Regions from separate parts of the Kitasatospora sp. NPDC058444 genome, predicted to be linked through region 1. Evidence: riboswitches for the same ligand, from Rfam matches in the RefSeq annotation. Region 1 holds a riboswitch; each other region holds the start of a gene.
What was found. Region 1 has a riboswitch for cyclic di-AMP ahead of ACFWP2_RS01640 (NlpC/P60 family protein). Riboswitches for the same ligand answer to the same signal wherever they lie in the genome.
Positions count from the first base shown of each region.

Region 2: it holds a riboswitch for cyclic di-AMP, as region 1 does, so the genes downstream of both, ACFWP2_RS30380 (transglycosylase family protein) here and ACFWP2_RS01640 (NlpC/P60 family protein) in region 1, are expected to answer to the same signal.
Region 3: it holds a riboswitch for cyclic di-AMP, as region 1 does, so the genes downstream of both, ACFWP2_RS08915 (peptidoglycan DD-metalloendopeptidase family protein) here and ACFWP2_RS01640 (NlpC/P60 family protein) in region 1, are expected to answer to the same signal.
Region 4: it holds a riboswitch for cyclic di-AMP, as region 1 does, so the genes downstream of both, ACFWP2_RS30800 (M23 family metallopeptidase) here and ACFWP2_RS01640 (NlpC/P60 family protein) in region 1, are expected to answer to the same signal.

Region 1 is NZ_JBHXLL010000001.1:351,972-359,285, reverse strand. Features, by position in the region: gene ACFWP2_RS01655 (glycosyltransferase 87 family protein) at 1-632, shown strand, start outside; gene ACFWP2_RS01650 (hypothetical protein) at 633-1,682, opposite strand; gene ACFWP2_RS01645 (NlpC/P60 family protein) at 1,832-2,878, opposite strand; gene ACFWP2_RS01640 (NlpC/P60 family protein) at 3,153-4,283, opposite strand; cyclic di-AMP (ydaO/yuaA leader) riboswitch at 4,294-4,447, opposite strand; gene ACFWP2_RS01635 (NlpC/P60 family protein) at 4,786-5,823, opposite strand; gene ACFWP2_RS01630 (NYN domain-containing protein) at 6,021-7,314, opposite strand, start outside.
Region 2 is NZ_JBHXLL010000038.1:73,242-80,555, reverse strand. Features, by position in the region: gene eno (phosphopyruvate hydratase) at 1-904, opposite strand, end outside; gene ACFWP2_RS30380 (transglycosylase family protein) at 1,224-2,141, opposite strand; cyclic di-AMP (ydaO/yuaA leader) riboswitch at 2,147-2,315, opposite strand; gene ACFWP2_RS30375 (cytochrome P450) at 2,535-3,896, opposite strand; gene ACFWP2_RS30370 (SDR family NAD(P)-dependent oxidoreductase) at 4,176-4,598, shown strand; gene ACFWP2_RS30365 (MazG family protein) at 4,603-5,682, opposite strand; gene ACFWP2_RS30360 (protein kinase) at 6,529-7,314, opposite strand, start outside.
Region 3 is NZ_JBHXLL010000005.1:312,102-319,415, reverse strand. Features, by position in the region: gene ACFWP2_RS08930 (HelD family protein) at 1-1,747, opposite strand, end outside; gene purB (adenylosuccinate lyase) at 1,866-3,296, shown strand; gene ACFWP2_RS08920 (MFS transporter) at 3,321-4,862, opposite strand; cyclic di-AMP (ydaO/yuaA leader) riboswitch at 5,217-5,354, shown strand; gene ACFWP2_RS08915 (peptidoglycan DD-metalloendopeptidase family protein) at 5,357-6,322, shown strand; gene ACFWP2_RS08910 (APC family permease) at 6,772-7,314, shown strand, end outside.
Region 4 is NZ_JBHXLL010000039.1:63,589-70,902, forward strand. Features, by position in the region: gene ACFWP2_RS30775 (roadblock/LC7 domain-containing protein) at 1-304, opposite strand, end outside; gene ACFWP2_RS30780 (sensor histidine kinase) at 288-1,553, opposite strand; gene ACFWP2_RS30785 (TetR/AcrR family transcriptional regulator) at 1,993-2,559, opposite strand; gene ACFWP2_RS30790 (alpha/beta fold hydrolase) at 2,629-3,456, opposite strand; gene ACFWP2_RS30795 (YiaA/YiaB family inner membrane protein) at 3,582-3,872, opposite strand; cyclic di-AMP (ydaO/yuaA leader) riboswitch at 4,081-4,239, shown strand; gene ACFWP2_RS30800 (M23 family metallopeptidase) at 4,252-5,100, shown strand; gene ACFWP2_RS30805 (hypothetical protein) at 5,211-6,086, opposite strand; gene ACFWP2_RS30810 (GNAT family N-acetyltransferase) at 6,129-6,719, shown strand; gene ACFWP2_RS30815 (sensor domain-containing protein) at 6,858-7,314, shown strand, end outside.

The DNA.
Region 1 (7,314 bases):
ACTTCGCCCGGATCGCCGGCGGCTGGGACGGCAAGGTCACGATGAACTACGGCTCCCCGGAGATGCTCGGGCCGTGGGTCAGCGTGATCAGCAAGGTGATGATGGCCGGCACGGTGCTGGGCTTCGCCTGGCTGCTGCTGTGGCGCTACACCTCCAAGCGCCGCAACGCGGCCACCATGTACGACGCGGCGCTGTGCGCGCTGCTGATCTTCGTGGTGACCAGCCGGGTGATCAGCCCGCAGTACCTGGTCTGGCTGATCGGCGTCGCGGCGGTCTGCCTGACCGTGCGCAACAGCAGCCAGCGGCCGGTGGCGGTGCTGATCCTGCTGGCCTGCCCGCTGACCCTGGTCGAGTTCCCGACCATGTTCACCCAGATCCTGGCCAGCGACCCGGTGGCGGTCACCGTGCTGGCCGCGCGCAACCTGCTGCTGCTGGCCGCGACCCTGCTCTCCTGCGTCCGGCTCTGGCGCTCCACCCGCGGCGAGGCGCCGCTGCCGCCGACCGTGGTGCTGGACCGCGAGCCCGCCGCCCTGCCGTCCGCCGGCTACCCGGTGCGCCCGGGCATCGCCTACGAGCAGGACCTGCTGGACGGCATCGACCACCCGGGCGCCCCGGCCCGGACGCGCCGCTGATCAGCCCTTCAGCCCCGCCACCCGCTCCCGCCAGAGCCGGGTGAACTCCTCCAGCCCGACGCCCAGCTCACGGCGCATCAGCCGGTCGGTGCGGCGCTCCCGGTCCTCGCCCTGCCCGTCGGCCGCGCCGATCGCGCGGTAGAGGGCGACCAGCCGCTGCGGCCCGTGGGTGCGGGCGATCAGCTCGCAGGCCAGCCAGGACTGCTCGTAGGCCTGGGCGATGCCGGCGGCCCCGGCGGCGAAGTCCCGGTCGGCGGGCAGCGCGGCGGGCGTCCTCCCGGCGGCGACGTCCCGGGCCAGCTCGGGGGCGATCTGCTGCGGGGTGCGGCCCGAGTCGCGGTACGCGGTCCAGTCGGCCACGCCCTCGGAGAGCCAGAGCGGGGTCCAGGCCCGGGTGTCGGCCCTGGTCGCGACGTGGGTGGCCTCGTGGGTGATCACCACCTGGCGGCCGAACCCGCTGAGCCGCCCGTACGCCTCCGGGTTGACCAGCACCCGGTCGGCCGGGGTGTGCCACGGCGCGCCGGGGGCGGCCACGGTGACCGCCGCCATGCCCGTCCAGCCGTCCGGGTCGCCCTCCAGCAGCCGGGCGAACGCCTCCTCGGTGGCGGGCCGCTCCAGCAGCAGCCGCTGCGTCCAGGCACCGCCCCAGACCTCGGTGACGGCGGGCACCGCGCGGTCCCCCACCGCGACCAGCTCGGCCGGGTCGGGGCCGGCGGCCGGCCCGACCACCAGGCAGTGCGCGCCCGGAGCCGACCGCAGCGGCCCGAAGTCCCACGGCGCGGGCGGCCCGCCCGCGCTCTCCTCGCGCTCGACCCGCCAGCCGTCACCGGCCCGGACCAGCTCGATCCGGCGCGGATACACCACCGGGTACTCGTCGTACCCGGCGATCCGCACCGCCAGCTCGGCGGCGGCCGTCTGCCGCTGCGGCCCGCCGGAGGCGGCGAGCACCAGGTTGCGGTACCCGGCCTCGGCCACCGGCAGCCCGGCCCAGGGCGGCGCCGCGCGCGCCCGCTGCGCCAGTGCGGCGGCCACCTCGGCCTGCCGGTCCACCGAGCGGGCCGCGGGCGCCGCCGGGGCGGCCGAGGGCAGCGACAGCTGGGTCAGCCCGCCGGCCGCGAGCAGCAGCGCGCCCCGCCGGGACAGCGTCCGGCGGGGGCGGGGTATCTCCTCGGGGCCGGCGGGGCCGGACGGCGGGGCGTTCAGAGCCGGACCACCCCGGTGACCGGCATGGCGGTGACGCTCTCGTAGCGGACCTTGGCGCCCGGGCGGGGAGCGTGCACGATCACGCCGCCGCCGGCGTACATGCCGACGTGGTGCATGTCCCGGTAGAAGATCACCAGGTCTCCCGGTCGCGCTTCGGACAGGCTGATCCGCTGCCCGGCGTGCGCCTGGGCCTGCGAGGTGCGCGGCAGGGTCACTCCGGCCTGCCGCCAGCTGTAGTACATCAGACCGGAGCAGTCGAACGCGTGCGGGCCGGTGGCCCCGTAGACGTACGGGGAGCCGATCATCCGCACCGCGGCGGCCAGCGCGGCGGCCCCGCGCTCGGAGGCGGGCGGGGCGGTGCCGAGGTCCAGCCGGTCGGTGCCCCGGGTGGCGCGCCGCTCGGCGTCCCGGGCGTCCTGCACCGTCAGCCGGGTCCGCTCGGCGGCGCCCAGACCGTTCAGCAGCTTCTGCGCCTTGGCCAGCCGCTGCTGGACCTGCTGCTTGCTGTCGGCGAGCGAGCGGCGGGTCTCGTCCAGCTCGGCGAGCTTGCCGGCCGCCTCGGTGCGGCGCTGGTCGAGCCGGCGCTGCCGGGTGACCAGCTCGTGCAGGGTCTCCTGCTGACGCGTGGCGGCCTGGTCCAGGGTGCGGGCGCGGGCCAGGTAGCCCTCCGGGTCGGAGGAGAGGATCAGCTGGGCCGTCTGGGTCATCCCGCCGCCGCGGTACTCGGCCCCGGCCACCGTCGCCAGGTCGCCGCGCAGCTCGTTGAGCTGGTCCTGGGCCAGCGCGATCTCGCCCTGGAGGATCGTGGTCTCGCCCTGGAGCCGCCGCTGGGCCTCCTGCGCCGCGTTGAACCTCTCGGACGCCTGCTCGGCCTCGTCGTACAGCTGCTCCACCTGCGTCTTGACGTCCTGGCGGTCGCCCGGGTCCGGGCTGCCGGGGGCGGCCTGGGCACTGCCTCCGGCGGCCACGCCCAGGGCGGTGGCGGCGGCCGCGGTCAGCACCAGCGCCCGGGTGAGCAGTTGGGAACGGCGGTGCACGGGCATGGCGGCAGCGGCTCCAATCCTGCGGTGGGCCCCCGCCGCCGCACCGGGAGGGGCGGCCGTCGAGCGGGAGTCCGGTGGCAGACGTTAGCGAGTCCGGGCAGGCGAGTCCAAACCCTCACCAACCCGAATATTCGACCCCTTATCGGACATCAGATCGACTCGCGGGGAAAGCCCCGGGAGGAAGCCCCGGGAAGAAGCCGCGGGAAAGCCCCGGAAATGCCGCAGGCCCGGCCTCCCCTGGGGGAGACCGGGCCTGGAAGCGTCCGAGCGGGGATCAGACCCGCACGACGGAGGTCAGCGGCATGTTGGTGACCGCCTCGTAGCGCACCGACGCACCCGGCTTGGGAGCGTGCAGCACCTGGCCGTTGCCGGCGTAGATGCCGACGTGGTGGGCGTCGCTGTAGAAGATCAGCAGGTCGCCGGGCTGGGCCTGGGAGATGTCCGAGCCGATCCGGGTGCCGGCCGAGGCCTGCGCCTGCGAGGTGCGCGGCAGCGACACGCCGGCCTGGTTGTACGCCCAGACCATCAGGCCGGAGCAGTCGAAGGAGCCCGGGCCGGTGGCGCCCCACACGTACGGGCTGCCGACCTTGGACGCGGCGGCCGCGAGAGCGGCGGAACCACGCGAGCTGCCGGGGGCCACCTTCACCGGAGCGGTGGTCGTCGGAGCGGTGGTCGACGGGGCGGAGAGGTCGCCGCGGCTGTTGTCGCGCGAGGCGCGGTCGGCCTGCTGCTGGGCCTGGGCGGCGGCGTCGGCCTTGGCCTTGGCGTCCGCCGCGGCCTTCTCCTCGGCCTGGCGCAGCGCCTGGCGCTCCTGCTCGGTCAGCGTGTTGAGCAGGTCCTGGGCCGCCTTCAGCTTGCCCTGGACCTCGTCCTTGGAGGCCTTCAGCTGCTGGGTGGTCGACTCCAGCTCGGCGAGCTTGCCCTGGGCCTCGTTGCGGTCCTGGTCGAGCTTGCGCTGCTGCTCCTGGAGCTCCTTCAGCTGACCCTTCTGGGTGCTGCCGGCCTGGTTCAGCGCGCCGGCCTGGCTGAGGAAGGTGTCCGGGCTGGAGGAGAACATCAGCTGGACGGTCGGGGAGATGCCCCCGTTGCGGTACTGCTCGCCGGCGATCTCGGCCAGGCCGCCCTGGAGCTCGGTGACCTGGGCCTGCTGACGGGCCACCTGGTCCTGGAGGCCGGAGACCTGCTTCTCCAGCTCCTGCTGCTTGGCCTGGGCGGCGTTGTAGTTCTCGGTCGCGACCTCGGCCTGCTCGTTGAGCTGGTCGACCTGCCCCTTGACCTGTTCCTTGGTCGGCTGCGGGTCGGCGTGGGCGCCTTGCGCGGACAGGACGACGGCGGCTGCGGCGACACCGGTCAGGATCGAGACCCGGGCGCGGCCTGCGGGCTTGGGACGACGATGGGACGCCACGAAGGCGGACTCCTTCTTCCTACGTCCGCCTACCGGGTGAGCTGACGGGTTCGGGCCGGAAGCATGCCCTACGGCGCCTCACGGCCGTTCCAACGGCCGACCTGGCGCCGATTCACCCCGGAGGAACGTGGTTCCCCGGCTCCGCTCCGCAGCGCCCCCGACCACTGGGCTCCCCTGTCGGGCAGTCGCTTCGACCTGCCCCGCTGCCTCGCGAACTCGGCGGTAACCACCGCCGCCACCCTGGCTGGGCGATCGACAGTGCGGTGGTTCAGAGCACGACCCTAGTAACTGAACCGTGATCCGTTCAAATCCTTGTCAGAAAAAAGACCGAAGATTTCCCAAGTTCTTTTGTGAATATGACCGATGGTGACCACTGGCGCACGCAAGGCTGATCGATTCTCAGCATGTGGTCGCGAAAGGGCACGCGAAGCCGAACGCCACCCCGTCGGAGGGGTGGCGCTTTTCACAGGCCCCGGAGGAGCCCCGCGGGCGTGTCGGACCGTCAGACCCGGCGGATGGTGTTGATCGACATCGCGTCGGCCTTCATCACCTTCACCACGTCACCGGTGTGCGGCGCGTGGACCACCATGCCGTTGCCGATGTACATCCCGACGTGGTGCATGTCGGAGCCGTAGATCACCAGGTCGCCCGGCTGGGCCTGGTCCAGCGACGGCACCCGGGTGCCGTAGTGGCCCTGCTCCTGCGAGGTGCGCGGCAGCGAGACGCCGGCCTGCCCGTACGCCCAGACCATCAGGCCCGAGCAGTCGAAGGTGGTCGAGCCGGTGGCGCCCCACACGTACGGCGAGCCCTGCTTGCCCATCGCCTTGGACACCGCCACGCCCGCGTAGCCACTGGCCGGCGGCAGGCTGCCGAGGTCGACCCGATCGCTGCCCCGCGAGGCGCGGTCGTCCTGCGCCTGCTGGGCCTTCAGCGCGGCGCGGTCGGCGGCGCTCAGCGAGTTCAGCAGGTCCTGGGCGGTCTTCAGCTTGGTGTTGACGTCCGCCTTGGCCTGGTTCAGGTCCTTGGTGGTGGTGTCCAGCGAGGCGAGCACGGCGGCCGCCTCGGCCTTCTCCTGGTCCAGCCGGCGCTGCTGGTCCAGCAGCCCCTTGAGCGCCTCGGCCTGGCTGGTGCTGGCCTGCTGGACGGTGGAGGCCTTCTCCAGGTAGCCGGACGGGTCGGAGGAGAGCATCAGCTGGACGGACGGGTCGATGCCGCCGGAGCGGTACTGCTCGCCCGCCACCTCGGCGAGGCCGCCCTGGAGCTGGGTCATCTGCTCCTGGCTGCGGGCCACCTGGTCCTGCAGCTGGTCGGCCTGCTTGCGCAGCTGGTCGGCCCGCTCCTTGGCGCCGTTGTACTTCTCCGCCGCCTGCTCCTGCTCCTCCTGGAGCTGGTCGATCTGCGCCTTGACGTCCGACTTGTTCGGCTGCGGCGCGGCGTGCGCGGCCACCTGGGCGGAGAGGGCGACCGCGGTCGCAGCGGCAGCGGTGAGCACGGAGATCCGCGCGCGGCTCGGCTGCTTGGGACGGCGGTGGGAGGCCAAGGGACCGGCTCCTTCTTCATCGGACTCACCTGATGGGATGAGATTCCGGAAAATAGGTTTGACGCCAGACCCTAGTGAAGATCTATCCGTTTTGCCACTCCCCCGAAGGCGTGAACTCCGGTCCGCACACCGAATTCACGGGACCGGCACACCGCCCCGGACACGCTCCTGAGCAGGCGTCGCACGGCCGGCCGGGGTCAGGGGCGCGCCAGCCGGTTCAGCAGCAGCACCGATGCCACGGGGCGCGCGCCCGCCTTCCGCACGCCCTCCGCGACCTCCCGGTCGGTGGACACCACCACCACCGGACGGCCCTGCGGCTCGGCCCGCACCAGACGGCGGATCAGCTCGTCGGCCGTCTCCCCGGTCCGGCTGAACCGCACCCGGACCCCGCGCGGCGGCGCCATGATCACCGGGACGTCCAGGTCCTGCCCGTCGAACACGCAGGTGACCTCCGCCTGGGTGCGCTGCGCCAGCATCGCCAGCCCGCCCAGCAGCCGGATCCGCTGCTGCTCCAGCGGCAGCGTCGGATAGCCGGTCTTGGTCACGTTGTAGCCGTCCACCACCAGGTGCACCTGGGGGATCGCCAGCAGCTGGTCCAGCAGCGCCGGATCGTCCTCGGCCAGCCCCCGCCGGGCCACGTCGTGCGGCGAGGCCGCCCCCGGCACCACCGCCTCCACCAGGTCCGCCGGGCGGATCTGGGAGACCGGCAGCGCCAGCTCCCGCTGGAGCCCCTGGGCCGACTGCAGCACGGTGTCCAGCAGCAGCCGCAGCCGCATGTCCTCGACGCTGCGCCCCTCGCGGGCCGACCGGCGGCCCTGCTCGGCCGCGGTCTCCAGCTCCGAGACCCGGTGCCTGAGTCTGCGCGCCTCGGTCTCGGCCGCACCGCGCTCGGCCGCCGCCTGCGCCTTCAGGGCCTCCAGCTCGCCGGCCACCCGGCGCGTCTCGGCCTGCGCCCGGCGGGTGTCGCTCTCCAGCGACCGCACCTTCTTGCGCAGCGACTCCGCCTCCTTGCGGACCCCGTCGGACTCGGCCCGCTGCCGGTCCAGGTCCACCCGCGCGGAGGCCCGCACCTCGGCCAGCTCGGCCTGCAGCTTCTCCACCAGCCGGGCCGCCTCCGCGGCCGCGTCCTCGGCACCGGCCCGCTCGGCCTCCTCGCCGGCCTCGGCCACCAGCCGGCTCCAGCCCGCCGAACGCACCAGGTAGGCGGCGGCCGCGACGTCCATCGGATCGGCGGCGCTCGGAACGGTGCCCGACTCCAGCGCCTTCACCAGGTCCGGCTGCCCGAGGCGCAGCCGCTCCGCTATCCGCACCCGGAAGGCCGGCTCCGCCTCCAGGGCCGCCGCCAGCGCGGTGGCCGCGTACTTGGCCCGCCGCGCCGGGGTGAACTTGACGTACTGACGCAGGCTCTGCGGAAGCTCGCCCGACGGCAGCCCGCTGAGCGCGTCCGAGGCCAGCCCGACCACACGCCGGCGCACGCCCTCCGGCAGCGGC
Region 2 (7,314 bases), on a different contig from region 1:
CCAGCTTGTCGGTCATGGCCTTCCAGCCGTCCCAGTCGGACTCGTCCAGCGGGTCCTCGATGGAGACCAGCGGGTAGGCGGCGACCAGCTCGGCGTAGTACTCGATGAGCTCGGCGGAGGTGAGGTCCTTGCCCTCGAACTGGTAGGCGCCGTCCTCGTAGAACTCGGAGGAGGCGACGTCCAGGGCCAGCGCGACGTCACGGCCGGGCTCGTAGCCGGCCTTCTGGATGGCCTCGACGATGAGGTCCAGGGCCTCGCGGTTGGAGTCCAGGTTCGGGGCGAAGCCGCCCTCGTCGCCCAGACCGGTGGACAGGCCGCGCTCCTTCAGCACGCCCTTGAGCGTGTGGTAGACCTCGACGCCCCAGCGGACGGCCTCGGAGAAGGACTCCGCGCCGATCGGGGCGATCATGAACTCCTGGATGTCGACGTTGGAGTCCGCGTGCGACCCGCCGTTGAGGATGTTCATCATCGGGACCGGCAGGACGTGCGCGTTCGGGCCGCCCAGGTAGCGGAACAGCGGCAGGTCGCTGGCCTCGGAGGCGGCGTGCGCGACGGCCAGCGAGACGCCCAGGATGGCGTTGGCGCCGAGCGAGGACTTGTCCGGGGTGGCGTCCAGGTCCAGCATGGCCTGGTCGATCAGGCGCTGCTCGGTGGCGTCGTAGCCGACCAGCTCCGGGCCGATCTGCTCGATGACGGCCAGGACGGCCTTCTCGACGCCCTTGCCGAAGTAGCGGTTCTTGTCGCCGTCGCGCAGCTCCAGCGCCTCGAAGGCACCGGTGGAGGCACCCGACGGGACAGCGGCACGACCCGTGCTGCCGTCGTCGAGGCCGACCTCGACCTCGACCGTGGGGTTGCCGCGCGAGTCGAGGATCTCACGGGCTACGACGACATCGATGGACGGCACGAGGCATCTCCTTGCGGAAGCAGGGTCCGGTCTGACGGTGGTGCTGTCAGCAGGACGATTGCGGAGTCGTTACGACCAGAGCCTAACCGCCCGGGCTCCCGGGGCCACGTCCGCCTCGGTTCCGTCTCAGCGTGTGGCCCCACTACCCACCGGTAGTTCACCTGCTTGTCCCAGCTTGTCCCACCGGAGCGGGCGAATGCGGACGAAGGGGACCGGTAGGACCGGCCCCCTTCGGACGGCGGGGTGAGGCGGCGTCGGCGCCGGGCGGGCCGGCGTCGGGCGGGCCGGCGTCGGGCGGGCCGGCGTCGGGCGGGCCGGCTCAGCCGAGGTGCAGCACCTGGCCGGGCATGATCAGGTTCGGGTCGCCACCGACGGTGGCGTGGTTCTGCTCGTACAGCGCGTTCCAGCCGCCGGACACGCCCTGGGCGGTGGCGATGGTCGACAGGGTGTCACCGGCGCGGACGGTGTAGTCGTGGCCGGTGGCCTGCGGGGCCGACTGCGCGGCCTGCGGGGCGTACTGCGGCTGGGCGGCGGCCTGGCCGGCGTACTGCTGGTAGACGCTCTGGTGGCTGGTCCAGTACCAGGCGCCGTTGTTCTGGTACCAGAACACCTTGGCGTCGGCGTCCCAGCCGGCCTTGCCGGAGAAGCCCGGGGTCTGCGGCTGCGCCTGCTGCTGCGGGGCGACCTGCTGGACCGGCTGCGCGGCGGGCTTCTGAACCGGCTTCTGGGCCTGCTTCTGGGCGGCGGGCTGCTGCGCGACCGGCTTCTCGGCCGGCTTGGCGGCCGGCTTCGGGGTCTGCTGCTTGGGGGCGGACTGCGGCTTGGCGTCCGAGGAGGTGTCGACCGCGGCCGGGGCGCCGCCCTTGGTCAGGCCGGCCTTCTGGGAGCAGACCGGCCAGGCGCCCGGCCCCTGCGAGGCCAGCACCTTCTCGGCGACCGAGATCTGCTGGGCCTTGCTGGCCTGGTTGGCCTGCGGCGCGTAGGCGGTGCCGCCGTACGCCTTCCAGGTGCTGGAGGTGAACTGGAGGCCGCCGTAGAAGCCGTTGCCGGTGTTGATGCTCCAGTTGCCGCCGCTCTCGCACTGGGCGACGGAATCCCAGGTGGAGGCCGGGGCGGCGGAGGCGCCGGTGGCGGTGAGGAGCGGCATCGCGAGTCCGACGCCGGCCACACCGGCGACGGCGATGGCCTTCTCGGCCTGGGTGCGACGACGGTGACGGCCAGTTCCAACGAACAGCATGAAGAGGTCCCTCTCCGCACGCCTGCGAGGTGAGCTGTCGGGTTCGGACCGGGAGGTGGCCCGGCCGCCGTATGCGGAAACGATTCCGCTCGGGCGGCTTCACCCCAAGCCGTGGGGAGACGGCAACAAACCTGGTTCCCCCGCCCCTGCCCAGGGTTCTGGTCGGTTTCCCGTGGCGCGGCGGGCAGGACTCGGCGTTCCGCGTACGAGGTCCGCAGCTGCGAACTCCAGGGAGAGTAGACAGATCTTCAGACCAATCACAAGCTCATATCGTCGATATCACATGACAATTACGGCCCGTGGTCGATCGCCTACCAACGGCGGTGTTATGTCCGGATTGATGGGTGTTCACACCCTCGTCGGCAGGCGGTTCGCGACCTTCCGTCAGCGCCGTCAGCGTGTCGCGGGCGCTCCCGGGACGTGCGGAGGAGCGTGCGGAGAGCGGCTCTCCGGGCTGAATTCCACCGGGAGTTCGCGCAGGCCACGCATGATCAGACCGCCGCGCCACCGCAGGTTCTCCGGGCTTTCCGCGAGTCGCAGATCGGGCAGCCGGGAAAGCAGCGTGGCCAGCGCGGCACGGCCCTCCAGCCGGGCGAGCGGAGCGCCGATGCAGTAGTGGATGCCGTGCCCGAAGCCCAGGTGCGGATTGTCCGTCCGGGCCAGGTCCAGGGTGTTCTCGTCCGCGAACCGGGCCGGGTCGCGGTCCGCCGCGGCGAGCACCACCAGCACCGGGTCGCCGACCGGGATGTCCACCCCGCCGATGGTCAGCGGACGGGTCGCGAACCGCCAGGTCGCCAGCTCCACCGGCCCGTCGTAGCGCAGGAGTTCCTCGATCCCGGTCTCCAGCAGCGCACTCTCCCCGCGGGCCACCGACCCCTGCAGCAGCCGGCGCTGCTCCGGGTTGCGCAGCAGGGCGTAGGTGCCGTTGCCGATCAGGTTCACGGTCGTCTCGAAACCCGCGAACAGGAGGATGAAGGCCATCGCCGCGGCCTCGTTCTCGGTCAGGTGCTCGCCGTGGTCACTGGCCCGGATCAGACCCGAGATCAGGTCGTCCCCGAGGTCCGCGCGCTTGCGGTGGATCAGCTCCAGCAGGTACGCCCGCATCCGCTTCACCGCCCGTCCCACGCCGCCGCGTTGGCCCCCGCCGTGTCGGATCATCATCCCGGCCCAGTCGCGGAAGTCGTCCTGGTCCTCGGCCGGCACCCCGAGCATGTCGCAGATCGCGTAGATGGGCAGCGGGAAGGCGAACTCGTGGATCAGGTCGGCCGAACCGCGCTGCGCGAAGCCGTCGATCAGCCGGTCGGTGAGCTGCTGCACCCGCGGCTCGAACTCGGCCACCCGGCGCGGGGTGAACGCCTTCGACACCAGTCGGCGCAGCCGGGTGTGGTCCGGCGGGTCGATGTTCAGCAGGTGGGTCATCAGGTCCGCCTGCCGCTCCCCCGGGATGCCGACCCGGCCGGTGCGGTGCGCCTGCTCGCTGTGGTACGCCGGGTTCTTCGACAGCCGGCTGTCCGCGAGCGCCTGCCGGGCGTCCGCGTACCTGGTCACCAGCCAGGCCTCCACCCCGCTCGGCAGCGTGGTGCGGTGCACCGGGGCGTGCTCGCGCAGCCAGGCGTAGGCGGGGTACGGGTCGGAGGCGAACTCCCAGGTGAACAGCTGCGGGGCGGTGGCGTCGACAGGGGTGTCGGCGGAGGCGTCGGCAGGGGTGTCGGACGGCGTGGCGGCGGGCCGGGCGGGGTCGGGCTGAGCTGGCATGGACCGACCGTATCCGGTGCGACGGACCGCGGCCGCCGCGCCGACACTCCGTGGACGACCGACCGCCGGCCATGAACCGTCCGTGGACGGCTCATGGACTGTCCGTGGACGGTCAATGAGCTTTCCGTGGACGGCTCTTGGCCGACTCTTGGCCACGGGACGGGCGTGAGCCTGGTCACCTGAGGGGTAATCCCTGTTGCGGAGGGTCAGGACGTGCCTACGATCCTCCGCAGTACGCGTGGGCGCCGGTGCGGTGTCGCCCACAGGGAGGAGCAGGCCATGCGGGTCAGCGGGTCAGTCGTCGTCATCGCGGTCCTCGACGGCGGTTCGGGCGCGGGCCTCGCCCGCCGGTTCGCCGCGGCCGGCGCCGCCGGAATGCTGATCGCCGACCAGTACGTCGGCATCGCCGAGGACCTCGCCACCGAACTCGACCGGCCGGGCTGCCCCGTCGTCGGCGTCTGCGGCGACATCCGCCGCCCCAGCGACGTCGCCGCCCTCGTCGACACCGCCGAGAAGCACCTCGGACCGATCGACCTGTTCGCCGTCGCCGGCCCGGGCGGCGAGCGGATCATCTCGCTCGCCGAACTGCCCGACCACCTCGACCTGGAGCGGCTCGCCGAACTCGTCGTCCTCGTCGGCGAGGCCATCGGCGAGCTCGTCCCGCCGCAGCGGCAGGCGGAGCCCACCGCCACGGCGGCCTGAGCGCCTACGCCTCGTCCGCTTCCCCGGCCGACTCCCCGTCGGGCTCTCCGTCGGGCTTGAGGCCTTCGGCCGCGCGCACCGCGTCCCGGTAACCGCGCGCGGCCGAGCGCAGCGCCGCGTCCACGTCCACCCCGGCGTCGTGCGCCCGCTGCGCCACGGCGAGCAGCAGCCGGCCCGCCGACTCGGCGGTCAGCTCGGCCGGCAGCACGTACGGCTCGTCCGGCACCCCCGTGAAGCCCGACCGGCGCACCCGGGACACCAGCTTCGCCGTGTACGCCAGCGCGGGCAGCCCGGCCGGCACGCCGTCCAGCACCGACTCACGGTCCGCCTTCTCGGCCGCCTTCAGCTGCTCCCAGTTCGCCTCCACCTCGGCGGCACCCGCGGCCTCGACGTCCCCGAACACGTGCGGGTGCCGGTACATCAGCTTCTCGACGATGTCCCCGGCCACGTCGTCGACGGTGAACGGCTCGGTCGGGTGCTCCTCGGCGATCCGGGCGTGGAAGAACACCTGAAGCAGGACGTCGCCCAGCTCCTCGCGCAGGGTCTCCCGATCCCCCTCCTCGATCGCCTCGACCAGCTCGTACGCCTCCTCGACCAGGTACTTCACCAGGCTCTCGTGCGTCTGCTCGGCGTCCCAGGGGCAGCCGCCCGGGGAGCGCAGCCGGTCCATCACCGTCACCAGGTCCAGCAGCCGCGACCCCGGCAGGTCGTACGAGCCGGGCAGCACCTCGATCTCCGGCACCTCACCGGCGTGCTCCACCGCGAGCCGCGCCAGCGCGTCCGTCAGCCCCGGATCCCCGTCCGGACTGCCCAGCCACACGATCGGCCCGGCCCCGGCGGGCTGCCCGGTCAGCAGCCTCGCCAACGCGGGCGCCGACCCGGCCGGCACCGCCTCCACCGCCACCCCGGCCTGCCGCACCGCCGCCACCTGCGGATGCCCCTCGTCCCCCACCAGCACCCGCCCCGCCGACCGCAACGCCTCCCACGCCGGCCACGCCAGCAGGCCGGGAGCCACCCGGTGGGTGGTGGTCAGCAGGATCAACTTCGCGCCCGGAGTCCCCGTCGGCACAGCATTCGTCGTCACACCCCGAACCTACCCCCGCACCCCCACCCCGCCCGCCCGTTCCCCGGTCCGGTGGCACCCAGCCGGGCCGAACCAGCCCCGACCCGCCCGGCACAGGAAGTCGACCCCACCGACCACCGACGCACTGGCCCCACCAGGGACCACCCCCTCAACGCAGGAAATCGACCAGGCCAGCCGACGGGTGGCGGTGGCGGCCGCCCCGGCGCCCGTGGTCCGCCCCGAGCCGCGGCCCTCCCGCATGCCACCCGCCCCGACCCGCCCGGCACAAGAAGTCGGCCCGACCGACTTCCGACGCACACCACACACCCACCCGCCCCCTCCCACCTCCCGGGGCCCATCAGGAACCGCCCTCACTCGGCGCAGGAAGTCGGCCCCGCCGACTTCCTGCGCCGAGAAGCCGACGCACATGGGGCGCCGGACGGCGAGGAGGACTCTCGGCCCAGGAGCGGCAGAGCCAGCGGGAGGGAGCCGCAGGCCCCCTGGGTGCCGAGAGGACGGCAGCCGCCAGGAACAGCGGACGAACAGCCGAGGCAACGGGGGCCGGAACCGCCACGGCGCTCCCGGGACCGGAGGAACAGGGCCGCGCCGAGGCCCGTCCGCCAGGAGCAGCAGGGGGCGCAGGGCCGCGCGGAGGCCCAAGGGGAGGAAGCGCAGGGACTGCGCATGCCCGGGGACGACACAGCACGCCCGAGGCCGATAGCCGATGGCGGAGACCGGGACCGCGAGGAAGCCCGAGAGGGCCGGAACCGCCCGGGGCAGCGGGGCCGGCGCCGCCACGGCTTACCCGGAGCCGGGCACCGGAGGCGCTGGTGCCGGGCGCCGGCGGCTGGTGCCGCCTCCGTGGGGTCAGCGCGGTGCCGGGGGCCAGGGGGTGGAGGTGGGGGTGAGGGTGGAGAGGGAGTGACGGAGACGGCGGACGGTGGGGTGGTGGGGGCCGTCGCGGCGTTCGCGGTCGAGGAGGAGCGGGAGCAGCCACTGCCAGGCGTTCTGGGGGTCGCCGGCGGCCGCGAGGTGGAGGCCGATGCGTTCGCGGAGGTCGTAGGTCCGCTCGGGGTCGGTGTCGAGGCCGGATTCGAGGCGGGCGGTGTGGGTGGTGAGGAGGGCCTGGTACTCGGCGAGGGCTTCGGCGCCGTGGCCGAGCCGGTCGAGGCAGAGGGCGGCGCGGTAGCGGTGGTCGAGGCCCTGGGGGCCGTGCGGGCCGCCGTCGGCGGTGGCGGCGAGGCGGCGGTACTCGGGGAGGGCCTGCTGGGGGTGGCCCTCGTGCAGGAGGGTGCGGGCGTAGATGGTGCGGATGGTGCGCACCAGGGGCGCGGTGTCGCCGAGTTCGGCCTCGGCCCGGGGCAGCAGGCGGGCGGCGAGGCCGAGCACGTCGGTGTGGCGGCCGGCGTCGACCAGGTCGGAGAGCCGGGCGCATTCGGCGCCGAGGTCCGGGCAGCCCGGGGCGGGGGGTGGGGTCGGCGGGGCGGGTGGCATGAGGAAGGGCCGCGGCTCTGAGCGGACCACGGGTGCCGGGGCGGCCGCCACGGCCGCCGGCTGCGGCTGGTGCGGGTAGCGGAAGGGGCGGGCCGGGTCCGGCAGCGGGGTGTAGCGGGGCTGCGGGCCGCCCTCGGCCGGGGGCAGCAGCGGGAGCAG
Region 3 (7,314 bases), on a different contig from region 1:
CCCAACTGCGGGCGCCGGCGGGCGATCCGGTCTGGGCGAGGTCTCCCACGATGGTGAGCGAGTTGGTCGGCACGCGCCGCAGGACGGCGCGCCAGGCCATCGCGGACAGCTCCTGCGCCTCGTCCACGACGACGTGGCCGTACGCCCAGGTGCGGTCGGCCGCGGCGCGTTCGGCGGTGGAGCGGTACGGGCCGTCGTCGCGGAAGCGCTCGGCCAGGGCGGCGGAGTCCAGCAGGGCGTCGTCGGTCTGTCCGGTGATGGTCAGCACGCCCTGGGCGAAGGCGAGTTCGTCCGGGTCCTCGTCCGGGTCTTCGTCCGGGTCCTCGTCCGGGTCCTCGTCCGTGTCCTCGTTCGGGTCTTCGTCCTTCGGTGTGGACTCCCTTGCCGTGCCGAGGAGTTCGGCGGCCTCGTCGAGCAGCGGGACGTCCTCGACCGTCCAGTCGGAGCCGGGCGGGCGGAGCAGGGCGGCTGTCTGTTCGGGGGCCGTCTCGGTGAGCAACTCCCGGTCGGTGAGCAGTCGTTCGAGCAGCTGTTGGGGGGTGAGCCGGGGCCAGAGCGGGTCGAGCGCGGCGCGGACGTCCGGTCGTTCCCACAGCTCGCGCGGGGCGTAGTGCGCCTCCTCGTCGTCGTAGGGGCGGCCGAGGGCGAGCGCCTGGGCGATGGCGAGGGCGTCGAGCAGGGTGCCCAGGTAGAAGCCGCGGGCCCGGTTGTGCGGCAGTCGCAGGCCGCGGGCGGCGTCCCGGGCCTCGGCGCAGGCCCGGGCGGAGACCCGCAGCCCCTCGCCGAGGTCCAGGCCGTCGGCGGGGGCGGTCTGGTGGGCGGCCAGGGCTCGGCGGAGGACGTCGGACATCCAGGGGCCGCCCTTGGCGAAGGCGGTGGCCGGCGCGTCGGTGCCGGCGGCGGCGACGCCGGGGACGAGTTCGCCGACGGTGCGCAGCACCACCTCGGTCTCGCCGAGGGCGGGCAGCACCTGGTCGATGTACCGCAGGAACCCGGGGTTGGGTCCGATCACCAGCACGCCCCGGCGTTCGAGTGCGGCGCGGTGGGTGAACAGCAGGTAGGCGGCACGGTGCAGGGCGGCCAGCGTCTTGCCGGTGCCGGGGCCGCCCTGGACCACCAGGGCGCCGGGCAGCGGGGAGCGGATCACCCGGTCCTGTTCGGCCTGGATGGTGGCGACGGCGGTGCCCATCCGCCCGGTGCGCTCGCGGCCGAGGGCGGCGAGCAGTGCGGCCTCGCCGACCAGGCCGCGCCGGCCGGACTCGTCGAGTCCGGCGAGGTCCAGCGCCTCGTCGTCCAGCCCGGTGAGGGTGCGGCCCCGGGTGTGCAGGTGGCGGCGGCGCACGACGGGGCCCGGGCGGGTGGCGGTCGCGGTGTAGAAGGGGCGGGCGGCCGGGGTGCGCCAGTCGAGCAGCAGCGGCTCGTACGACTCGTCGGTCAGGCCGGTGCGGCCGATGTAGTGGACGGTGCCGTCGCGCTCGTCGAGCCGGCCGAAGCACAGGCCGCGCTCGACCGCGTCCAGCCGGGCCGCGCGGCGGGCGGCCTCGCGGGCGCGCACCTCGCGCTCCAGCCGGGCCTGGTGGGTGCCGCCGGGGGAGGCTCCGTCGTGGGCGCCCTCGGCGGTGCGGCGGGCCCGCTCGCGCACGGTGTCCAGCCGGGCGTAGAGCCGGGTGAGGTGGGCCTGCTCGGTGCGCAGGGCCGCGGCGAGGGCGCCGCCGGGGTCCTGTGCGACCGCTGGAAGTTCGCTCATCGATGTGGTATCCTTGCGGTGAGAAGGCTGTGGGGCCCCATATGAAGGGCGCTCAATTGACCCAGCCTACCCCAGCCGCCGACGTTCGGCGTGACCTCGGCTGTTACTCTTGCGAAGCGTGAGCGCGAAGCCCCAGATCCCCAATGTCCTGGCCTCCCGGTACGCCTCGGCGACCCTGGCCCAGCTGTGGTCCCCCGAGCACAAGGTGGTCCTCGAGCGCCACCTGTGGCTCGCCGTCCTGAAGGCCCAGCAGGACCTCGGCGTCGAGGTGCCGGCCGGCGCCGTCGCCGACTACGAGCGGGTGATCGACCAGGTCGACCTCGGCTCGATCGCCGCCCGTGAGCGGGTCACCCGCCATGACGTGAAGGCCCGGATCGAGGAGTTCAGCGAGCTCGCCGGGCACGAGCAGATCCACAAGGGCATGACCTCCCGGGACCTGACCGAGAACGTCGAGCAGCTCCAGATCCGCCAGTCCCTGGAGCACGTGCGCGACCGCACGGTGGCCGTGCTGGTGCGCCTGGCCAAGCTGTCCGCCCAGCACTCTGAGCTGGTCATGGCCGGCCGCTCGCACAACGTGGCCGCGCAGGCCACCACCCTGGGCAAGCGGTTCGCCTCGATCACCGACGAGCTGCTGGTCGCCTTCCGTCGCCTGGAGGAGCTGATCGCCCGCTACCCGCTGCGCGGGATCAAGGGCCCGGTCGGCACCGCCCAGGACATGCTGGACCTGCTCGGCGGCGACACCGAGAAGCTGGCCGAGCTGGAGCGCCGGGTCGCCGGGCACCTCGGCTTCGACCACGTGCTGACCAGCGTCGGCCAGGTCTACCCGCGCTCGCTGGACTTCGAGGTGCTCACCGCCCTCGTCCAGCTGGCCGCGGCGCCGTCCAGCCTGGCCAAGACCATCCGCCTGATGGCCGGCCACGAGCTGGTCACGGAGGGCTTCAAGGAGGGCCAGGTCGGCTCCTCCGCGATGCCCCACAAGATGAACACCCGCTCCTGCGAGCGCGTCAACGGCCTCGCCGTCATCCTGCGCGGCTACGCCTCGATGACCGGCGAGCTGGCCGGTGACCAGTGGAACGAGGGCGACGTCTCCTGCTCGGTGGTGCGCCGGGTCGCGCTGCCGGACGCGTTCTTCGCCTTCGACGGCCTGCTGGAGACCTTCCTCACCGTCCTCGACGAGTTCGGCGCCTTCCCCGCCGTGATCGAGACCGAGCTGGACCGCTACCTGCCGTTCCTCGCCACCACCAAGGTGCTGATGGGCGCGGTGCGCGCGGGCGTCGGCCGGGAGACCGGGCACGAGGTCATCAAGGAGCACGCCGTCGCCTCCGCGCTGGCGATGCGCGCGGGCGCCCGGGAGAACGAGCTGCTGGACCGGCTGGCCGCCGACGAGCGGATCCCGCTGGACCGGGCCGCGCTGGACGCGCTGCTGGCCGACAAGCTGTCCTTCACCGGCGCGGCCGGTGCCCAGGTCGCCGAGGTCGTCCGCCAGGTGGAGGCCGTCGCGGCCGCCTACCCGGAGGCCGCCAAGTACGCGCCGGCCGACATTCTCTGACGGACCGCACCCTCTGACGTACGGTCAGTTCTGAGCCTGGGGCCCTGCCGCCGAACCGGTGGCGGGGCCCTCGCGCGTCGTGGGGACGTGGCCCGGGTCGAGCGGCGGGGTGGTGGGGCCGCACGGCCAGTCGCAGTTCGGCTCGGCCACCGGCTGCTCCTCGGGGGCGAGCACATTGCCCCGTACGGTCGCGGAGGCGATCAGCCCGCCGGCCACCAGGAGGCCCGCGCAGATCAGCATCGCGGTGTGGAAGGCGGAGTCGACCGAGGAGGGCACCCGGTAGGCGTCGCCGCTCAGCCCGGCCAGCGCCGGCAGGGCGGCCACCGCGAGCAGGCCGGCCGCGCGGGCGGCGGCGTTGTTGACCCCGCTGGCGATGCCGGCGTGCCGGACCTCGACGGCGGCCAGCACGGTCGCCGTCAGCGGTGCGACCAGCAGCGTCATCCCGCAGCCCATCACCGTGACGGCGGGCAGCACGTCCACCCAGTAGGAGGAGTCGGGGCCGATGCGCAGCATCAGCAGCACCCCGGCGGCGCACAGCAGGGGGCCGACGGTCAGCGGGATGCGCGGGCCGATCCGCTTGCCGAGGCGCCCGGCGCGCGCGGACAGCAGCAGCATCAGCACGGTGATCGGCACCAGCGCGAAGCCCGAGACCAGCGGCGAGAACCCGGACACGATCTGGAGCTGCACCACCAGCAGGAAGAAGACGCCGCTGAACGCCGCGTACACGCACAGGGTGACCAGGTTCACCGCGGTGAACAGCCGGGAGGAGAACAGTCCGAGCGGCAGCATCGGTTCGGGCGCGCGGCGTTCGACGGTCACGAAGGCGAGGCCGAGCACCACCCCGATCACCCCGCTGACCCAGACCGCGGGGGACAGGCCCTCGCCGGCCGCGGTCAGCGCGTAGGTGATCGCGCCGAGGGCGAGGGCGGCGAGCACGGCGCCCAGCACGTCGAAGCGGCCGGTGGCGGTCTCGTCCCGGCTCTCCGGCACCGACCGGCCGGCGACCGCGATCACCGCGGCGGCGAGCGGCAGGTTCAGCAGGAAGATCCAGCGCCAGCCGGGGCCGTCCACCAGCCAGCCGCCGAGGAAGGGGCCGACCGCCGCCGACACCCCGCCGAGGCCGGACCAGAGGCCGACCGCCGCCGAGCGGTCGTCGGGGTGGAAGACCGCCTGGAGCATGGCGAGCGAACCGGGGGTGAGCAGCGCCCCGCCGATGCCCTGCACGGCGCGGGCGGCGATCAGCACGTGGATGTTCGGTGCGGCGGCGCAGGCCGCGGAGGCGACGGCGAACCAGACCACGCCGATCAGGAAGACCTTGCGCCGTCCGTACCGGTCGCCGAGCGCGCCGCCGAGCAGGATCAGGCCCGCCAGGGTGAGCAGATAGGAGTTCAGGGTCCATTGCAGGGACGCCAGGGAGGCGCCGAGGTCGGCGCCGATCCGGGGCAGGGCGACGTTCACCACGGTGCCGTCGAGCATCGCCATGCTGGAGCCGAGCACCGTCGCCAGTAGTACCCAGCGACCCTGCGCGGTGCCCAGGCGCAGGGTGCCGGCCTCGGAGGTGGCCACGGGCGAATCCTGCGCTGCCGAGGCGCACGTGACAAGGGTCACCGGTGGGTGTGTTGACGATCGGCCCTGAGTGAACGGCCGGCTGCGCAGTGTCGCCGATCTCGGCGCAGGGTCGTGGATCAGTGGCGGGGCGTGAATGGATTGTGTACGCACTGTGCCCTTCGGCCTGCGGAGGGTCACGGGGGCAGGGGGGATGGTTGCCGATTCAAGAGATCGACATTGCTTCACCCGAACGGATGGGTTTTAGTTCAGCGACCGCCCGGCCAGTCCGGACGGATCCACCGGGTGGAACGCCGAGTCCTGCCGCTGCCCGGTGGTTCGAAACGAACTCTGTACGGCAGGAGCGGGGGACCCACAGGTAAGTCGCCGGACCGGAGTTCGCGCCTCAGGGCGCGGGCGTCCAGGGCCGGCTAGGGGTGAAGCCGCGCATGCGGCCGGGCAACTCCAGCCCGAACCCGACAGCTCACCTCGCAGGCGTCGGAGAGGAAACTTCCATGCCTGCTCAGGCTCGTCGTATCGCCCTGCCCCGCGCCGCCCGCATCGGCATCGCCACCGCCGTCACCGGTGTCTCCTTCGCCCTCCCGCTCATCACCGCGGTGAGCGCCCAGGCCCACACCGCCCCGGCCGCCCCGGTCGCGCAGGCCGCTGCCCCGGCCGCCCAGGCCGCGCAGGAGAGCTACCGCGTCGTCAGCGGCGACACCCTGTCCAAGATCGCCGACGCCAAGAACGTCGAGGGCGGCTGGCACGCGCTGTTCGAGCAGAACCGCTCGGTCGTCGGTGCCAACCCCGACCTGATCTTCCCGGGCCAGCAGCTCGCGCTGCCGGGCCACGCCGCCGCGCCGTCCGCCGACGCCGCTCCGGCCAAGCCCGCGGCTCCGGCCAAGCCGACCGCTCCGGCCAAGCCGGCCGCCCCGGCGACCCAGGCCGCCGCGCCGCAGGCCCAGGTCCAGGTGAAGACCGAGGCCGCCAAGCCGTCCGCCCAGCTCCAGACCCAGGTGCAGGTCGCCGCTCCGGCCCCGGTCGTGACCGCCACTCCGGTCGCCGCCGCCACCTCCGGCTTCGTCGCCCCGCTGGCCAACCCGAAGCTCGGCACCGCCTACGGCGTGGCCGGCTCCATGTGGGCCTCCGGCCACCACACCGGCCAGGACTTCGTCGCCTCCACCGGCACCCCGCTGCGCGCCGTCGCCAACGGTGTCGTGGTCAAGGCCGGCAACGGCGGTGCCTACGGCAACGAGGTCGAGATCAAGCTCGCCGACGGCCACTACGCCGAGTACGCGCACCTCTCCTCGATCGGTGTGAAGATCGGTCAGACCGTCACCGTCGGCCAGCAGATCGGCCTCTCCGGCGCCACCGGCAACGTGACCGGCCCGCACCTGCACTTCGAGATCCGCAACGGCTCGGAGTACGGCTCGGACATCAACCCGGTCACCTACCTGCGCGCCCACGGCGTCGCGCTCTGACCCAGGGCCACTGAGCCCCGAGGGTTTCCGGAACCACCGCTGCTGCGGGGCGAATCGATCCTCCGGGATGGTCATGTCGGGTGACCGCTCGACCGGGTGATCGCCGCACGGCGGACATGGGCGCGGGACACGCCCAGGCCGGCCCGGCCGCACGAGGACCTCCTCGCGCGGCCGGGCCGGCCGCTCCCGTTTCCGGCCGCTGTCCGGCTGTGGGCCCGGCCGTGGCCGCGCCGGTTCGGCCGGGCCGGTTCGGCCGGGCCGGTTCGGCCGGTCCGCGAGCTCGTTCGGCCGGCTCCGGAGCGTCGTTCGAACGGTCGAACGCGGCGTCAACCCGGCTGCTCCGGCGGGTTTTCGCGGGCCGCGCGGGGGTCGTCGGCGCGCCATGCTGGCGGACGGTCAGCGCCCGGCCGGTCCGGCGGTCGCGCGCGTCCGCGAGGCGAGGAGGCCGGATGGCGGTCCGGAGCGGGGACGTGGCGGGGGAGACGGCAGGGCGGGAGCGGCCCGGGACGGGCGGCGTCGACCGGCTGAAGGCGGACTCGGTCGGCCTGGTCGGCGTGGTGTTCATGGCGCTCGCCACCGCCGCCCCGATCACCGCGATGACCGGCAACCTGCCGATCATCGTCGGGCAGGGCAACGGTGCCGGCGCGCCCGCCGCGTACATCGTGGCGACGGTGGTGCTGACGGTGTTCTCGGTCGGGTACGTGGCGATGGCCCGTCACATCACCGCGGCCGGCGCGTTCTACGGCTACGTCTCGCACGGGCTGGGCCGGGTGGTCGGGATGGCCTCGGGGCTGCTCGCGGTGCTCGCGTACGTCGTCACCGAGGCCGCGGCGCTCGGCTTCTTCGCGTACTCGCTGCGCGGGCTGGTCCGTTCGCAGCTGGGGGTGGACCTGGGCTGGGGCTGGTACGCGCTGTTCGGGGCGGCGGTGATCGGTGTGATGGGCTGGTTCGACCTGCACCTGACGGCCAGGGTGCTCGGGGTCGCGCTGGTG
Region 4 (7,314 bases), on a different contig from region 1:
CCTCGCTCGTCACCACGGCCAGGTGCGCGCCGGCCCCGGCGGCGACGACGAAGAGGTAGCCGCCGCCGTACTCGATGATGATCTGGCGGGTGGCGCTGCCCGGCCCGCCGAAGCCCGTCGCGACGCCGCGGGCCAGCGACTGAAGTCCGGAGCAGGCGGCGGCGAGCCGTTCGGCGTCGTCGCGGGCGATGCCGGCGCTGCGGCCGATCTCCAGGCCGTCGTTGGAGACGACGACGGCGTGCTGGACCTGCGGGACGGCGATGATGTCGGCGAGCAGCCAGCCGAGATCAGGGGTGGTGGTCATGGAACTCTCCGGAGCGCTGGGGAAGTCGGGGGGAAGCGGGAAGGGAAGGGTCGGACTGGGCCTGGGCCCGCACGGCGGAACGGCCGCTGGCGGTCCCGGCCTGGAACATCGCCATGAACGCCTGGGCGTCCCGGGCCGAGCGGTACGGCGGCGCGGGCTGCGGTGGGGGAGCGGCGTGCTGGGCGGGGCGGCCCGTGCGGTTGCGCCGGTGGCTCCGGCGGGGCAGCGGGGGAGGGGTGTCGCCGGTGGCGGCGTGCCGGCCGGACGGCGGGGTCTCCAGCAGGGGGTGATCGGCGGGAGAGGCCGGTCGGGGGCCGGGGTTGAACGCCCGGTCGTCCGGCCCGAGGCCGGGGACGGTGGGCGGCAGCGGCTCGGTGAGCAGCGCGTTGGGCAGCAGCAGGACGACGCGCACGCCGCCGTACGGCGAGGGCGCCGAGCTGAGCGTGACCCGGAAGCCGTACTGCTCGGCGAGCCGGCCGACCGCGGCCAGGCCCAGCTGCGGCACCTCGCCCAGCCGGGAGACCTCCAGCGTGCTGCCGCCGGCCAGCGCGGCCGCGGCCTTGGCGACGGCCTGTTCCGGCATGCCGACGCCGCCGTCGTCGATCTCGATGACGGCGCCGTTGTGCACCGGCATCAGGGTGACGAACACCTGGGTGCTGGGCGGGGAGTAGCGGGTGGCGTTGTCCAGCAGCTCGGCGATCGCGTGGATCAGCGCCTCGGCGGCGGCACCGACCACCGCGGTCTCGGTCCGGCTGCGCACCACCACGCGCTGGAACGGCAGGATGCGCGACTGGGCGCCCCGGACGACGTCCTCCAGGGAGACCGGTTCCGGCCAGTGCCGGCCGGCCCGCGCGCCGCACAGCACGGCCAGGGTCTGGGCCAGCCGGGCCTGTTGGGCGGCCGCGTGGTCGGCCTTGAGCAGGCCCTCCAGCAGGGCCGGGTCGTCGTGGGTGCGTTCCATCTCGTCCAGCAGCGCCTGCTGGTCGTGGGCCATCACCAGGATCCGGCGGGCGACGCTGAGGAAGGCCCGCTGGGTGGAGGCGGTGTGCTCCTGCTCCTGCTGGACGGCGGCGAGGTCCTCGCCGCGGCGGGAGAGTTCGGTGGCCAGCTGTTCCTGGAGGGTGAGGAGTTCGCCGTGCAGCCGGTCGGCGCGGCGGCGCTGGGTGACGGACACGGCGCGGTACCGCGCGGCGGCCACGAGGGCGAGGACGGCGAGCACGCCGGTTGCCGTTACGGACCACTGAGTCATCGTCACGCCGCGAATTCTAGGGTGATGATCCTACGAAGGTGTGAACGGATCTCGCCAAGTGACCGGATCTCGTCAATATCGAGTCAATTCGGCGTCAATCGGGACTCGTTCGACCGCGATCCCTCCGCCTGACGAGCCACGGAGCGGCCCGACCGGCGACTGCGGGGAGCGTCGGAATCGAGCCGGGGGGCCCGGTCGCGTTCCGCGATGTGTGGGGCCTGTGTGCACGGTGTCGCCGAAGGGGTGCCGCCCGGTGCGGGAGCGGCGGCGGCGCCCCGGCACCGGGCCGCCGGGCCGGCCTCCTCGGCGGGCCAACCTCCGCCTGACCCTTCTTCCTTGTGGGCCGGTCTCCTCCGAGGGCCGTCCTTCTTCCTGGGCCGGCCTGCTCGCGGCCCCCGGCCCTTCCTCCTCGCGCTCCGACCCCTCCCCGGCCGTCCTGCTACGCGGGCCAGGCGCGGAGGCCGGTGGTGAGGGTGGCGATGACGCGGTCGTGGGTGGTGGCGAGGTCCTCGGCGAGCTGGAAGGCGCCCGCGGTGGTGAGGGCGGCGAAGCCGTGGGCGAGGGAGCGGACGGTGCGGGCGGCGTGGATCGCCTCGGAGCCTTCGAGGCCGTACTCCCGGAGCACGGCGACGATCACGCCGACGAGCCGGGCGGCCGCGTGGGCCAGCTCGTCGTCGGGCTGGGGGGCCTGGGGGAGGGCGCTGTAGCGGTGCGGGTACTCGGTGGCGTACGCGTGGTAGGCGCGCATGACGGCGGCGACGGCGTCGTCCCCGCTGCGTCCGACGGCCGCCGCGGCCAGCCGTTCGGCCAGGTCCCCGGTGACCCGGACGGCGATCAGCCGCCGCAGTTCGGCCAGGCCGCCGCTGACGTGTTTGTACAGCGAGGGGGTGGCGACCCCGGCCCGGGTGGCGACGGAGGCCAGGGTGAGGGCCTCGGCGCCCTGCTCGTCGATGAGGGCGAGGGCGTGGTCGACGACCTGCTCGGGGGTCAGTCCTACGCGGGGCATGGGTTCGGGCTCTCCGTACGTACGGCGTCGGGTGGATCGGGCGGTGTGGGGCGGGGCGGAGGGTCGGGCTCAGCCGAGCTCGGCGAGGAACGGCAGCAGGGCGTCCGCGGTGGCCGTCGGGTTGTCGGCCATCGGGTAGTGCCCGGACCCCTCGATCATCGCCTTCCGCGCGCCGAGCGCGGCGGCCTGCCGGTCGGCGACGAGTTCCGGCTTCGGGAAGTCGGGGTCCTTGCTGCCCATGACCACCAGGGCCGGGCACCGCACCGCGGCCGTCCAGCCGACCGGCGCCGAGTCGCCGTGGACCTGCCCGCGGACGGCGGCCTTGCGCCCCGGGGTGCGCAGCGCGGCGACCAGTCCGTCCACGTACGCGTCGAAGTCGGCGGGCTTGGCGCCGGGGAAGGCCATCCGGCGCAGGTAGAAGCCCCAGGAGGCCGGCCAGTGGACGAGGGAGACCCCCATCAGGCCCATGACGGCGCGCATCAGGGCGCCCGGCGGCGGGCTCTCGACGAAGGCGTCGAGCAGCACGATCCCGGCGACCCGCTCGGGCGCGTCCCCGGCGGCCTTGACGACGGTCGCCCCGGTGTAGGAGTTCCCGGCGAGGACGGCGCGCTCGATGCCGAGGTGGTCGAGCAGGGCGAGGACGTCGCCGGCGACGGCGGCGGGGCTGTAGTCGTCCCATGCGACGGAGGACTCGCCGAAGCCCCGCAGGTCCATGGTGACGACGCGGTGGCCGGCGGCGACGAGCAGCGGGCGCAGGTGCCGGTACGCGGCCCGGCTGTCGAGCATGCCCGGGAGCAGGACGACGGGGGTGCCGTGGCCCTGCCGGGTGTCGTCGAAGGCGATCCGGCCGCCGGGGACGGTCAGGTACTGGGTGCTCGGGGTGATGGTGCCGTTCATGGTGGTCCTCCTCGGGCCGCCGGTGCGGGGCGTCGGCGGTGAGTGCCGATAGCCATAAAGCTAAGGCTAATAGCCTTAGCCGTCAAGCGATCGGCCGCGGCTCGGGTCACAGTCCCCGGCTCGGGTCACACTCCCTCCACCTTGAACGGGTCGTGCTCGCTGAGCAGCTTCTCCAGTCGGGCCTGGTCCACCCGGGTGACCACCTCGTTGGACTCCTGCCGGTCCCGGATCACCTTCGCCAGGGTGAACGCGGAGGTGACGGTGTAGAGGAGGCCGAGCCCGAGGAAGGCCCTGGTCCAGCCGCCGACCGGCAGGTAGGCGATCCCGGCGGCGAGGGCGGTGCCCGACAGGGCGAAGGAGAGGACGGCCTGGACGTGGTACGCGGCCGTGGTGCGGGTCTGCATGTGTGCGCTCATGGCGTCAGGATGCGACCGCCTCGACGGGGCGCACATGAGTAGCGGTACTCAGATGGGAGTGTGTACGGGAGGCCGTTCGGTGGTGTCGTTCGTTGACGTCCGATCACTTTGCCCTAGGCTGCTCCGAACGGATGGCTTGGAATCAGAGCCTCCTAGGATTAACGTTTGATAACGCAGCGCGGTTGTCAACGCCGTACCCAGACGGCACCGTGCGCCGTCGCCTAATCCCGCCGACCCGCCCCCGGGCAGGTCAGGGAGCCGGGGAACCACGTTCCTTGGGGTGAATCGGCAGGGCCCCGGCCCGGCCGTAGGAGACCTTCCTGCTCCGAACCCGTCAGCTAACCCGGTAGGCGCGAAGGAAGGAAAGGAGCGCGCCTCCGTGGCGTCGACGCACACCCCGGCACACCCGGCCGGCTTCGCAGCCGGTACCCAGCTCCTCGACCACCCCGGCACGGACCGCCCCGAGGCCTTCGGCCCGGAGGGCTTCGCCGCAGAGGTCGAGACCAACCGCCACCGGATGCCGCGTCAGACCCGCGGAGCCTCCCCGCTGCTCGGCGTCACCGCCGTCGCCGCCACCCTGGGCGCCACCGGCTTCGCCTCGGCGACCCCGGCCGCCGCCCCCGCCGTCGAGGCCCCGGACGAGACCCCGGTCGCCCTCTCCGCCGACCCCGGCCTCGCGCTCGCCGCCCGCATCCAGCACCAGGCCGACAGTCAGCGCACCGCCGCCGAGGAGACCGCCCGGCTCCAGGCCGCCCAGGAGGCGGAGGCCAAGGCCGCCGCCAAGGAGGCCGAGGCCAAGCGCGCCGCCGAGGAGGCCGAGCGGGCCAAGGCCGCCGCCCTCACCCTCCCGGTGCAGGACTACCGGCTCTCCGCCCACTACGGCCAGAGCGCCCGCTACTGGGCCAACCTGCACACCGGCCTGGACTTCGCCGCCGACACCGGCACCCCGGTCTACGCGCTCGGCCAGGGCACCATCACCTCGGCCGGCTGGGCCGGCTCGTACGGCTACCGGATCGTCGAGACCCTGCCCGACGGCACCGAGATCTGGTACTGCCACCTCTCCTCGATCACCAAGGGCTCCGGCAAGGTCGCCTCCGGCCAGCAGATCGGCAAGGTCGGCGCGACCGGCAACGTCACCGGCCCGCACCTGCACATGGAGGTCCGCCCCGGCGGCGGCGCCCCGGTCGACCCGGAGCCCTGGCTCCAGCAGCGCGGCCTCAACCCCTGACCGACCCGCGAAAGAGCCCGGCGCACCCCGCAGAGGCGCAGGGCGCGACGCACTCGCACGAAGGCCCCCGGAAACCGTCCTCGACGGGCCGGGGGCCTTCGTGCGAGGTCTCACTCCTCGGCGGGCAGCTGCGCCAGGTACGCCTCGATCTCCTCCTGGCCCGGCTCCGGCGCCAGCTCCGGGAACTCCGTCACCAGCAGCCGCGGCAGCCCCGGCACCGTCCAGCCGCCGAACAGGTCGAGCGCCGCGTCGACCGCCGCCTCCTCGAACTGCCCGAAGTCCCCGGCCAGTTCGTCCGGCATCGGCCGCCCCTGGGCGGTCAGCTCGGCCAGGTTGCGGTAGCTGCGCCGCATCAGGCCCTGCTCCAGCAGCCGCCGGGCGCCGTCCGTGGCCATGCCGACCGACAGCACCCGGCCCGGGCCCCAGCCCTGCTCGTCCGGCTCGTCCAGCCAGCCGGCCGGCACCAGCGCCTCGTACGCGGCCAGCCGCTCCTCCTCCGCGAGCTCCCCGAAACCGGCCAGCCAGTCCCGCACCGCCGCTTCGTCGGTGACGTCCACCCCGTGCGCGTGCAGCAGCAGCGCGTACAGCCTGGGCCAGGTCACCAGGTCGGCGCGGCGCAGCAGCCCGGCCGCGACCTCGCCCTGCCACTCGGCCTCCGCGTGCAGCCGCTCCTGGCGCTTGGCGTTCAGCCGTCGGGCCGCCCGCTGGTGGTCGATCAGCAGCCGGACGGCGTCGCCGTAGGCGAGCGGGTCCTCCTCGGGCGCGGGTTGGACGTACAGGTGGAGCCGCTCGTAGAGCAGGTGCTCCACCGCGTCGGAGGTCAGTTCGGGCCAGCCGTCGTGCATCCTGCCCTCGCCCAGCTCCAGCAGCGCCAGCACCGCGCGCAGCGGCGCCTCGGCCACCGGCGCGCGGCCCTGCTCGGCCGCCCAGGCGAGCAGGTCGGCGGCCTTGGTGCGCGGGGCGAGCCGCAGGTCTTCGTCGTTCATAGTCCGAACGGTAGCCGCCGGGCGGGGATAGGGTCGGCAGCCATGGTCCCCGTACGACTCACCGGCCCGCGACTGGCCGTCCGCGAATACCACCACACCGAGGAGGACGTGGACGCGCTGCACGCGCTGTTCGGCGACCCGGAGGTGACCCGGCACCTGCCCTTCGGGCCGAGCGACCGGGAGGACTGCGCCGACCAGATCGAGCTCTACCTGGAGGAGGCGATGGCCGAGGAGCGGGACACCTACCGCCTCGCCGTCACCAGGCTCGCCGACGCCGAGGAGCCGGCGGACGCGACGCCGATCGGGCAGGCCTCGCTCACCCTGGACGGGCACCGCGCCGCGCAGCTCGGGTGCGTGCTGGCCCGCGCCTGCTGGGGCCGCGGCTACGCGGGCGAGACCGTCGGCCTGCTCTGCGACTTCGCCTTCGGCGCCCTGGGCCTGCACCGGCTGACCGCCCGGGTCGCCGTGGACAACGCGGCCTCCGTGAAGGTGCTCACCGGGCTGGGCTTCCGGTTGGAGGAGCGGCCGCGGCACGACGCGGCCGGGGACGGCGCCCGGTCCGGGTCGTTCCACTACGCGCTGCGCGCCGACCGGTGGCCGGGAGCGGGCGTCCGGGTGCCGGCGGCCGGCTGACCGCCCGCGGCGGGCCGGGGGTTAACCCCACCCCGGATCCGCCAGGCCTCCGGATCCCGCCCGGCCGGTGCGTCCACCAGACTGAACCCCGTCAGCGGGACGAACGACCGACAGCACGAGGGGCCGGGGGCCGGGAGCATGAGCAGCAGCCGCAGCATGGAGGACCGGGAGTGGGACGTCCTGGGCGGGCACGGTGACGACCCGCGCCCCGCCCGGGCCCGCCGGACCGCGCGGCGGCCGGCCGCGTGGCGGGCGCCGCTCTCGGCCCACTACTACCGCGAGGTCGGCTACGTGCTCAGCGGCCTGCCGGTGGCGATCGCCGGGTTCGTCGTCTCGATCACCCTGTTCTGCGTCGGCCTCGGCACCTTCGTCACCGCCCTCGGTCTGCCGGTGCTGGGCGCCCTGACCAGCGTCGCCCGCGGCTTCGGCCGGCTGGAGCGGGCCCGGGTGCGCGGCATGCTGGCCCTGGACGTCCCCGGCCCGGAGCCGGTGCGCCAGGTCCGCCCGGGCGGCTGGGGCGCGATCACCGCGCGGCTGGCGGACGCGGCCGGCTGGAAGGCCGTGCTGTACCAGGTGGTGATGTTCCCCTGGGCGG